Regions from separate parts of the Nonomuraea sp. NPDC046570 genome, predicted to be linked through region 1. Evidence: riboswitches for the same ligand, from Rfam matches in the RefSeq annotation. Region 1 holds a riboswitch; each other region holds the start of a gene.
The links. A riboswitch is a leader RNA that binds a small molecule or an ion and turns the genes downstream of it on or off. The one in region 1 is predicted to bind cobalamin.
Positions count from the first base shown of each region.

Region 2: it holds a riboswitch for cobalamin, as region 1 does, so the genes downstream of both, ABZ911_RS08715 (ribonucleoside-diphosphate reductase subunit alpha) here and cobN (cobaltochelatase subunit CobN) in region 1, are expected to answer to the same signal.
Region 3: it holds a riboswitch for cobalamin, as region 1 does, so the genes downstream of both, ABZ911_RS18810 (ABC transporter substrate-binding protein) here and cobN (cobaltochelatase subunit CobN) in region 1, are expected to answer to the same signal.

Region 1 covers NZ_JBEYZF010000003.1:225,618-228,887, forward strand. Annotated here, with positions in the region: gene cobG (precorrin-3B synthase) at 1-979, opposite strand, end outside; cobalamin riboswitch at 1,009-1,196, shown strand; gene cobN (cobaltochelatase subunit CobN) at 1,247-3,270, shown strand, end outside.
Region 2 covers NZ_JBEYZF010000004.1:86,558-89,827, reverse strand. Annotated here, with positions in the region: gene ABZ911_RS08725 (helix-turn-helix domain-containing protein) at 1-461, shown strand, start outside; gene ABZ911_RS08720 (tripartite tricarboxylate transporter substrate-binding protein) at 532-1,479, shown strand; cobalamin riboswitch at 1,485-1,683, shown strand; gene ABZ911_RS08715 (ribonucleoside-diphosphate reductase subunit alpha) at 1,787-3,270, shown strand, end outside.
Region 3 covers NZ_JBEYZF010000010.1:212,933-216,202, forward strand. Annotated here, with positions in the region: gene ABZ911_RS18800 (hypothetical protein) at 1-841, shown strand, start outside; gene ABZ911_RS18805 (hypothetical protein) at 899-1,039, opposite strand; cobalamin riboswitch at 1,189-1,315, shown strand; gene ABZ911_RS18810 (ABC transporter substrate-binding protein) at 1,494-2,471, shown strand; gene ABZ911_RS18815 (iron ABC transporter permease) at 2,468-3,270, shown strand, end outside.

The sequences.
Region 1 (3,270 bases):
CGAGGCCCGCCGCGACGAGCGCCTCGATCTGGTGGGCGGCCTGGGCGGGAGTGAGACCGGGCACGATGGCGGTGCGCCAGGGCGTCAGCCGTACCGGCGCCTCGCCGTCCGGAGTGCGGGCGGCGGTGGCGAGGGCTCGCGCCTGGGCTGCCGAGAGGCGTCCGAGCGGCACCACGACCTCCAGCGCCACCCGCCCATCCCGCTGCCGTCGCACGCCTGGTGCCCCGACCCCGCCAACCGCTTCCGCAGCGGTCGGGTCGGTGGCGTGCGGGTTGGTGGCGTGCGGGGCGAGTCGGGCGGCGAGCCGGGTGGGGCCGTCTGTCAGCTCGCGGATGCGCCATGCCGCCGAGTTCTGGGCCGCGCGTTCGTCCAGGAACGCCTCGGCGGCGGCGACCATCAGGGTCACGGCCCGCGCGCCCGGCTCCGCCGCGAGCCCCACATCGGCCCCGGCCAGCAGCACCTGCCCGGCCCCGACGCCTCCCGCCCGGTCATCAGGCGCCCGCCAGGTGAGTGTCACGTCCGCGCCCAGGCCGACCACATCCCCCGTCCCGTCGTCCAGCGCGAACAGGAAGCGCCCAGGCAGCTCGGCGAGTCTGGGGCGGGCGCGGATCGCCAGGTCCAGGGCGGTCACCAGCGGCTGGACGTCGGTCACGCTCGAAGGGCCGTACACCGGTGAGGCCACGATGTTGCGGACGCGTTCGTGTGTCGCCGACGGCAGCAGGCCGATGGCCGCCATCCGGGCCGCGAACGCCGCGGGGTCGCGCAACCCCCGCACCTGGACGTTCGCCCGCGACGTCAGCTCGATCACCCCCGACCCGAGGAAGTCCGCGCAGGAGGCCAGCTCGTCGAGCTGCGTGGCGGAGACGGCGCCGCCCGGAAGGCGGACACGGGCCAGCGCCCCGTCGGCGGCGGTGTGCACCTGGAGCGCCCCCGGACAGGCATCAGGGCGTACACGTCCGGAAAAGTCGGCTTTGGACACGCTGAGGATGTTAACGCCAGTTTCTTGCATTGAATCCTGCTGCCGTAGTCTCATCATCAGGCGACGGCATGAAGGAAGCCGGTGAGAAACCGGCGCGGTCCCGCCACTGTAACCGGGGAGCGACCCCCGCCACAGGCCACGGCCCGGAAACGGGCTGGAAGGTCAGGGGTGAGCGTCGATCCGGGAGCCAGGAGACTTCTGCCGTCGTGACATCCACGACCGGGGCGAGGACCCCGAGGGAGGAACCCCGTGCGCTCTACGAGCAATGTGGTCCTGCTGCTGTCCACTTCCGACACCGACCTGCTGAGCGCCCGCGCGAGCGGCGCGGCCTACCGGCTGGGCAACCCGGCCAGGCTGACGGCCGAGGACCTGCCCGCCCTGCTCGACGGGGTGGATCTGGTCGTGGTGCGCCTGCTGGGCGGCCGCCGCGCCTGGGAGGAGGGCCTGGACCACCTGCTGTCCGGCCCGCGCCCGGTGGTGATCCTGGGCGGCGAGCAGGCGCCCGACGCCGAGCTGATGGAGCTGTCCACGGTCAGCGCGGGCACCTGCGCCGACGCGCACGCCTACCTGGCCTACGGCGGCCCGGCCAACCTGGCCGAGCTGCACGCCTTCCTGAGCGACACCGCGCTGCTCACCGGCCACGGCTTCGCCGCCCCGGAACCCACCCCGACCTGGGGCCCGCTGGACCGCCAGCCGCGCACCCAGGAGGGCCCCACGGTCGGCGTGCTCTACTACCGCGCGCACCACATGGCGGGCAACACCGCCTTCGTGGAGACGCTCTGCGCGGCGATCGAGGACGCGGGCGGGCAGGCCCTGCCGATCTTCTGCTCCTCCCTGCGTACGGCGGAGCCCGCCCTGCTGGAGACGCTGCGCGCGGCCGACGCCCTGGTCGTCACCGTGCTCGCGGCCGGCGGCTCCCGCCCGGCCACCGCGGGCGCGGGCGGCGACGACGAGGCGTGGGACGTGGGCGCGCTGGCCGGGCTGGACGTGCCGATCCTGCAGGGCCTCTGCCTGACCACGAGCCGCCAGGCGTGGGAGGAGAACGACGACGGCCTGTCCCCGCTGGACGCCGCCTCCCAGGTGGCGATCCCCGAGTTCGACGGCCGCATCATCACCGTCCCGTTCTCCTTCAAGGAGATCGACGAGGACGGCCTGACCGTGTACGCCGCCGACCCCGAGCGGGCGGCCCGGGTGGCGGGCACCGCCGTACGGCACGGCCTGCTCAGGCACGTCCCGAACGCGGACAAGAAGCTCGTCGTGATGCTCTCGGCGTACCCGACGAAGCACTCCAGGGTCGGCAACGCGGTCGGCCTGGACACCCCCGCCAGCACGGTGCGGCTGCTGGCCCGGCTCCAGAAGGCCGGGTACGACCTGGGCGAGGGCTTCCCCGGCGTGGCCGACCAGGACGGCGACGCGCTGATCCACGCGCTCATCGCGGCCGGCGGCCAGGACCAGAACTGGCTCACCGAGGAGCAGCTCGCCGGCAACCCGGTGCGCATCTCGGCGGCCTCCTACGAACGCTGGTACCGCACCCTCCCGGCCGATCTGCGCGAGGGGATGGAACGCCACTGGGGCCCGCCTCCGGGCGAGCTGTTCGTGCACGAGGGCGACATCGTGCTGGCCGCGCTGCGGGCGGGCAACGTGGTGGTGATGGTGCAGCCGCCGCGCGGCTTCGGCGAGAACCCGATCGCCATCTACCACGACCCGGACCTGCCGCCCAGCCACCACTACCTGGCCGCCTACCGCTGGCTGGCGGGCGAGTTCGGCGCGCACGCGATGGTGCACGTCGGCAAGCACGGCAACCTGGAGTGGCTGCCGGGCAAGTCGGCGGGCCTGTCGGCCTCGTGCGGGCCGGACGCGGCGCTGGGGGATCTGCCGCTGGTGTACCCGTTCCTGGTGAACGATCCGGGTGAGGGGACGCAGGCGAAGCGGCGGGCGCATGCCGTACTCGTGGATCACATGGTGCCGCCGATGGCCCGCGCCGAGACCTACGGGGACATCGCCCGGCTGGAGCAGTTGCTGGACGAGCACGCCTCGATCGCGGCGATGGACCCGGCCAAGCTGCCGGCGATCAGGGCGCAGATCTGGACGCTGATCCAGGCCGCGCGGCTGGACCACGATCTGGGGCTGGCCGACCGGCCGCACGACACCGAGTTCGACGACTTCCTGCTGCACGTGGACGGCTGGCTGTGCGAGGTGAAGGACGCGCAGATCCGGGACGGCCTGCACGTGCTGGGCGAGGCTCCGGCGGGCAAGGTCCGGGTGGACCTGGTGCTGGCGATGCTGCGCGC
Region 2 (3,270 bases), on a different contig from region 1:
CCGCCACCTCCACCACGCTGGGCGAACAACTCGGCGCCAAGACCGGCACCACCAGCTACCACCTGCGCCAACTGGAGAAGTACGGCTTCGTCGAGGAGATCGCCGAGCGGTCGGCGGGCCGGGAGCGCTGGTGGCGCAAGGCGGCGGGCCCGCGCGACTACCGCCTGCCCACCCCCGACCAGCTCGCCCCCGAGGACCGCTCGGTGCTCGCCGAGTTCCACCGCATCGGCATGGAGGAGGAGCGCGACCTGCTCGACCGCTTCCCGGCCGCCTACCGCCGGGACCCCGGCTGGGCCAAGTCCTCGCGCGGGTTCGGCCGGATGACCAAGGAGGAGCTCCACGACTTCCACGAGGAGTACATCGCGCTGCTGCTGAAGTACAGCCATCGGGCCGAGGACGCGCCCCCCGGCGCGAGGCCGCTGTACATCCGCCTGTTCACCCTCCCGGCCGACGAGGAGTGACCCCGGTGTGTGACTTACCGTGATATATCGATAACATAAAGTATCGGGTGGTCGTCGGGAGGGGGGTCCCGTGCGCCGTCGGCAGTTCCTCGCCTGGGGGCTCGGCGCGGCCGCGTGCCTGACGGGCTGCGGCGGCGCCAAGGGCGGCGGCACGCTCGGGCGCGTGTCCGTCGTCCCCGGCGGGGAGACCTGGACGCCTCTCGCGCAGGCGCTGTCCAGGATCCTCGGGCGCGAAGGCGTCGACGTCGCGGGCGCCGGCGCCTTCGCCGGGCCCGGGACCATCACCCGGCTCACCGTGACCGGCCTGCCCGCCCTCGCCGCCGAGATCAACGACGGCGGCGGCCCGCTCGCCGAGGGCACCCCGCTGGCCAGGCTGGTCGGCGAGCCGGAGGTACTCGTCGTGGCCAGGCACTCGCGCCTGACCGGCTTCGAGGACTTCGCCGCCCACCTCGTCGCCGACCCGACGAAGCTGCTGCTCGCCGGCGGGCCGCAGGGCGAGGCCGACCACCTGCTGTTCGGGCTGGTCGCCCAGGGGCTCGGGGCCGACGCGCGGCTGCTCGACTACGCGGGCTACCCTGGTCCGGTCGAGGCGGCCACCGCGCTGCTCGGCGGCCGGGCGGGCGTCGCCGCCGGGCCGCTGTCGGCCTGGCGCGACCGGATCGACCAGGGCAGGGTACGGCCGCTGGCCGTCTCCTCGGCCGCCGGCGTCCCCGGCGTGGACGCGCCCCCGCTGCTGGAGGCGGGCGTGCGCATCGACTTCACCGACTGGTGCGCCGTGCTCGGCCCGCCCCGGATGCGCGAGATCGACAAGACCGCGGCGGTCGAGATGATCGACCGGGTGATCAAGTCGGAGTCGTGGCTGGAGGCGTGCCGTACCCGGGGGTGGAGGCCGTTGCCGCTCACCGGGGACGACTTCGGCGCGTGGCTGGAGTCGGAGACCGGGCGAACCCGCGGCGCACTCCGCGACCTGGGCCTGCTCGACACAACTTGTTGGGGTAGTTGCGGCAACGGCCACTAGATGTAGGATCCTGGACTGTCGCTGGTTCGCCCTCGCGAGAGGGCGGAGCAATAGGGAACCCGGTGTGAGTCCGGGACTGCCCCGCAGCGGTGAGCGGGAACGACCGCCGTCATGAGCACTGGAGAGATCTGGGAAGCGACGGCCACTAGGCGCCATCCGGCGTGCCCGCGAGTCCGAAGACCTGCCGGCGACGTGATCGTTCCATGGGCCTCGAGGGAGGGCCCGGGAGTCGCGCGGCCGGGGGTTCCTTGCGTCGCGGTGCTCTCGCGTGCCCTCACGGGGGAAGAGCTCGCGAGGAGTAGAGCACGTGACGCAGATCGTTGAGGTTGACCGCAGGCAGGCCATCGAGCAGGCCGCGGCCCGGGTGATCGCCGACCCGGAGAACTCCAGGATCGCCGCCGGACTGCTGGCCGAGGAGATCGCCGACGAGGCCGCCACGCACGGCGTGCGCACCTTCTCCGACTCCATCGCCGCCACCCACGCCGCGGGCCTGATCCAGGACGGCCTCGCCGAGTTCGTCGCCGCGCACGCCGCCGAGCTGGACGCGCTGGTCGACACGACCGCTGACGGCCGGTTCGAGTACTTCGGCCTGCGCACGGTCTACGACCGCTACCTGCTGCGCCACCCCGAGACCCGGGCGGTGCTGGAGCGGCCCCAGCACTTCTTCCTGCGCGTGGCCTGCGGCCTGTCCGCCTCGGTGGCGGAGGCGGCCGAGCTGTACGGGCTGATGTCCACGCTGTCCTACCTGCCCTCCTCGCCGACGCTGTTCAACTCCGGCTCGCGCCGGCCGCAGCTGTCCTCGTGCTTCCTGCTGGACTCGCCGCGCGACGAGCTGGAGGGGATCTATGAGCGGTACGGCCAGGTGGCCAGGCTGTCGAAGTACGCCGGCGGCATCGGCATCGCCTGGAGCAGGGTGCGCTCCCGCGGCTCGCTGATCCGCGGCACCAACGGGCACTCCAACGGCATCGTGCCGTGGCTGCGCACGCTCGACTCCTCGGTGGCGGCGGTCAACCAGGGCGGGCGGCGCAAGGGGGCGGCGTGCGTGTACCTGGAGACGTGGCACGCCGACATCGAGGAGTTCCTGGAACTGCGCGACAACACCGGCGAGGACGCCCGCCGTACGCACAACCTGAACCTGGCCAACTGGGTCCCCGACGAGTTCATGCGCCGGGTCGAGGCGGACGAGCTCTGGTCGCTGTTCGACCCCAAGGAGGTCCCGCAGCTCACCGACCTGTACGGCGAGGCCTTCGACCGCGCCTACCGCGAGTGCGAGGCCGCCGGGCGCTACGTCAAGCAGCTCCCCGCCCGGGTGCTCTACGGCCGCATGATGCGCACCCTCGCCCAGACCGGCAACGGCTGGATGACCTTCAAGGACGCGGCCAACCGCACCTCCAACCAGACCGCCCGCCCCGAGAACGTCATCCACCTGTCCAACCTGTGCACCGAGATCCTGGAGGTCACCAGCGACGGCGAGACCGCCGTCTGCAACCTCGGCTCGGTCAACCTGGCCGCCCACCTGCGTGAGGGCTCGATCGACTGGGCGCGGCTGCGCGCCACCGTGCGGACCGCCGTCCGCTTCCTCGACAAGACCATCGACCTGGGCTTCTACCCCACCCCCGAGGCCGAGGCGGCCAACAGGAGGTGGCGGCCGATCGGGCTCGGCGTGATGGGGCTGGCGGACGTGTTCTTCGCGCTGCGCCTGCCGTTCGACGCGCCCGAGGCACTGGCGCTGTCCACCCGGATCGCCGAGGAGATCGCGCTGGCCGCCTACGACACCTCCGCCGACCTGGC
Region 3 (3,270 bases), on a different contig from region 1:
CCCCGCCGGAGGCCCCCGCCTCAAGCAGGTCGTCTTGCCGCTCAGCGTTGGCAGCACCACTGGCGGCTGGAAGGCCATCCGGGTGACACGGGGGCACGACTCGGGCCGCGCCACCTACCAGGTGACCTGCACCAGCACACCCACCCCCACTCCCACCCCCAGCTCCACAGGTACCCCCACCCCGGGCCCGACGGACCCGCCGCCGGCGAAGCCCGTGGCCGCCATCCCCTACCTGACTCCCGGCGACTACGAGGGCACCTGCACGGCTCCCATCGAGTACAACGCGTGGGGCACCATCCAGTTGCCCGCCGGGCCGGCCACCACCGTCACGTACCGGTGGATTCTGAACGGCTCGCCGTGGCAGGAGGAGCGGATCGACTTCACCGAGAGCGGCAGTGCTCGCTCCAGGTACGTGTTCGGCAGGTTCTCTCTGAATGACCAGCAGTCCGGCACTCACACCCTCGGCCTCATGGTGGAGGGCGGCTCCCGCGAGCCCGTCGAGCGGACGTTCGTACTCAAGTGCCTGACCGAGTCCCCGCCCGTGACCGTGGCCCTCGGCAAGATCGACCACCTCGTCAGCTACCCCGACCCTGACTGCGACGAGTCGCCGCGGGTCGCGGTGGACGTGACACTGACCCTGGACCGCGCCGGGGAGGTGGAGTACCGCTGGCTGGTGGCCGGACGCACCTTCGCGAGCAAGAGGGCCCTCGGTGCTGGGACGACCAAGATCGTGGGAGGCACGCACCTGGTGGCCACCAGCGGCATCGCCCGCTTCGAGGTGCTCAACCACAACAAGCCGGTGAAGGAGATCTCCTACACCGTGAAGTGCCTGCCCAAGTAGTCGTGGCACGCCCGTGCCCCCGCCGCCACGGCGGGGGCACCCACTTTCAGGGAAACGTCACCCGACGACCCGCCCCGGAGAATCCAGCCACACCTGCCGCCCCTCCGGCGTGACCGTCATCCCGAACCTGTCCCGCCAGGCCCAGCCGTACGGCACGGCCCGGATGCCGCACGTGACGTGGGCTCGGTCGTAGGGCACCCGCCCGGGGCAGCCGCGGCCGCGTGCCCGTGCCGATCTCCAGCACCCAGGGCCACTTCCGGGATGAACGCGTGCCGGGGCACCGCGAAACGCCCACGCAGTGGTCCTTGATGTGGGTGTGCGACCATGGGCGGCGTAGGCGACGGCGGACGAGGAAGTCGGTGTGAATCCGGCGCGGTCCCGCCACTGTGATCGGTGAGCGAACTCCGATGAAGCCACTGCCCGGGTGCGGGTGGGAAGGCCGGAGGGAGCTTTGACCCGAGAGCCAGGAGACTCACGCGGTCGCCTCCTCAGAGAAATTGGGGCGGATCTCCCCAAGAGAGGAACGGTGGTCGCCATGCCGCTCATCGGTGTGCGGTCCTTCGGGCTGCCCGCGTCGCGACCCTCTTGTGATGATCCGGCTCCTTGCCCCTCCCGCTCATCGGGTGCGACCCGTGAGTGAAAGGACCCGTTCATGACGAGCCGACGCTCGCTCGCGTTCCTCCTGTCCGTCCTGCTGGCGACGGGCTGCGGAACCAGCGCTCACACCACCACTCAGCCCACCGCGCCGTCCGCCGCGGGCTTCCCCCTCACCATGACCAACTGCGGCGTGACGACCACCTACCAGCGGCCGCCGCAGCGGGCGGTCACGCTCAACCAGCACGTCACCGAGATCATGCTCGCGCTCGGGCTGGAGAAGTCGATGGTGGCCACGGCCTACCTCGACGACCGGATCCTGCCCGAGTACGAGAACGCCTACAAGGGGATCAAGGTCCTCGCCGAGCAGTACCCCTCGTACGAGGCGCTGCTGTCGGTGGAGCCGGACTTCGTGTACGGCGGGTTCGACAGCGCCTTCGACGAGAAGGAGGGGCGCGGCCGGGCCGTACTGGCGGAGGCCGGGATCACCTCGCGGGTGAACGGTGAGGAGTGCCCGGCGGGGCCGGTGACGGCGGCCCAGGTCGAGGAGGAGGTTCGGGCGGTCGGCAGGATCTTCGGGGTGTCCGACCGGGCGGAGCGGCAGGTGGTCGCGATGCGGGGGGTGCTGGACGGGGTCAAGGCCAAGATCGGGCGGGTCGAGCCGGTCAAGGTGTTCGTGTACGACAGCGGCGACAAGACGGCCTTCACGGCGGGCGGTGCGGGCATCGGCAACGAGATGATCAAGCTGGCCGGGGGGACGAACCTGTTCGGCGACCTCGGCAAGGCCTGGGGGAACGTCTCGTTCGAGCAGGTCGCGGAGCGGGCGCCCGAGATGATCGTCATCTACGACTACGGCGACCAGTCGGTGGAGGCGAAGAAAAAGTTCCTGCTCGGCAATCCGGCGCTCAAGGACGTGCCCGCGATCAAGAACCAGCGGTTCGCGGTGTTGCCGCTGTCGTCGGCGGTGCTGGGCGTGCGGGTGCCTTCCGGGGTGGAGGCGCTGGCCCGCCAGTTGCATCCGGATCTTTTCGCGTGACCGAACGCGGGCGCGTGCCGTACACGCTGGTTCTGGTGGTGTTGTCCGTCGCGGTGGTCGTGGCGGGGACGGCGGGGGTCGCGGTTGGGTCGGTGCGGCTGCCGTTCGGGGAGGTGTGGGGCATTCTGCTGCATCGGGTGTATCCGCCGCTGGTCGAGCCGAGTTGGGCGCCGGTTCGGGAGACGATCGTGATGGATGTCCGGGTGCCCCGGATCCTGCTGTGCGGGGTGGTGGGGGCGGGGCTGTCGGTGTGCGGGATGGCGCTGCAGGCGCTGGTGCGCAACCCGCTGGCCGACCCGATGCTGCTGGGGGTGTCGTCTGGGGCGACGGTCGGCGCGGTCGTCGTGATGGTGCTGAACGTCTCGCTGCTCGGGGCGTTCTCGCTGCCGCTGGCCGCGTTCGTCGGCGCCTTCGCGGCGCTCGTGCTGGTCTACTCGCTGGCCCGCTCCGGCGGGCGGATGACCACGGTACGGCTGGTGCTGGCCGGAGTCGCCACCGCCGAGGTGCTCTCGGCGGTCGCCAGCTACCTCATCATCACCTCCAACGACCCGCACAAGGCCGACGCGGCCCTGCGCTGGATGCTGGGCGGGCTGGCCGGAACCACCTGGGACCTGCTGTGGATCCCCGCCGCGGCGGTACTGCTCGGGACCGGGGTGCTGCTCGGCGTCAGCCGTCCGCTCAACCTGCTGCTGGCCGGCGAGGAGGCCGCCGCCGCGCTGGGCCTGAACGTGCACCGCTTCCGCGGCGCGGTGTTCGTGCTGGTCGCCCTGATGATCGGCGCGATCGTCGCGGTCAGCGG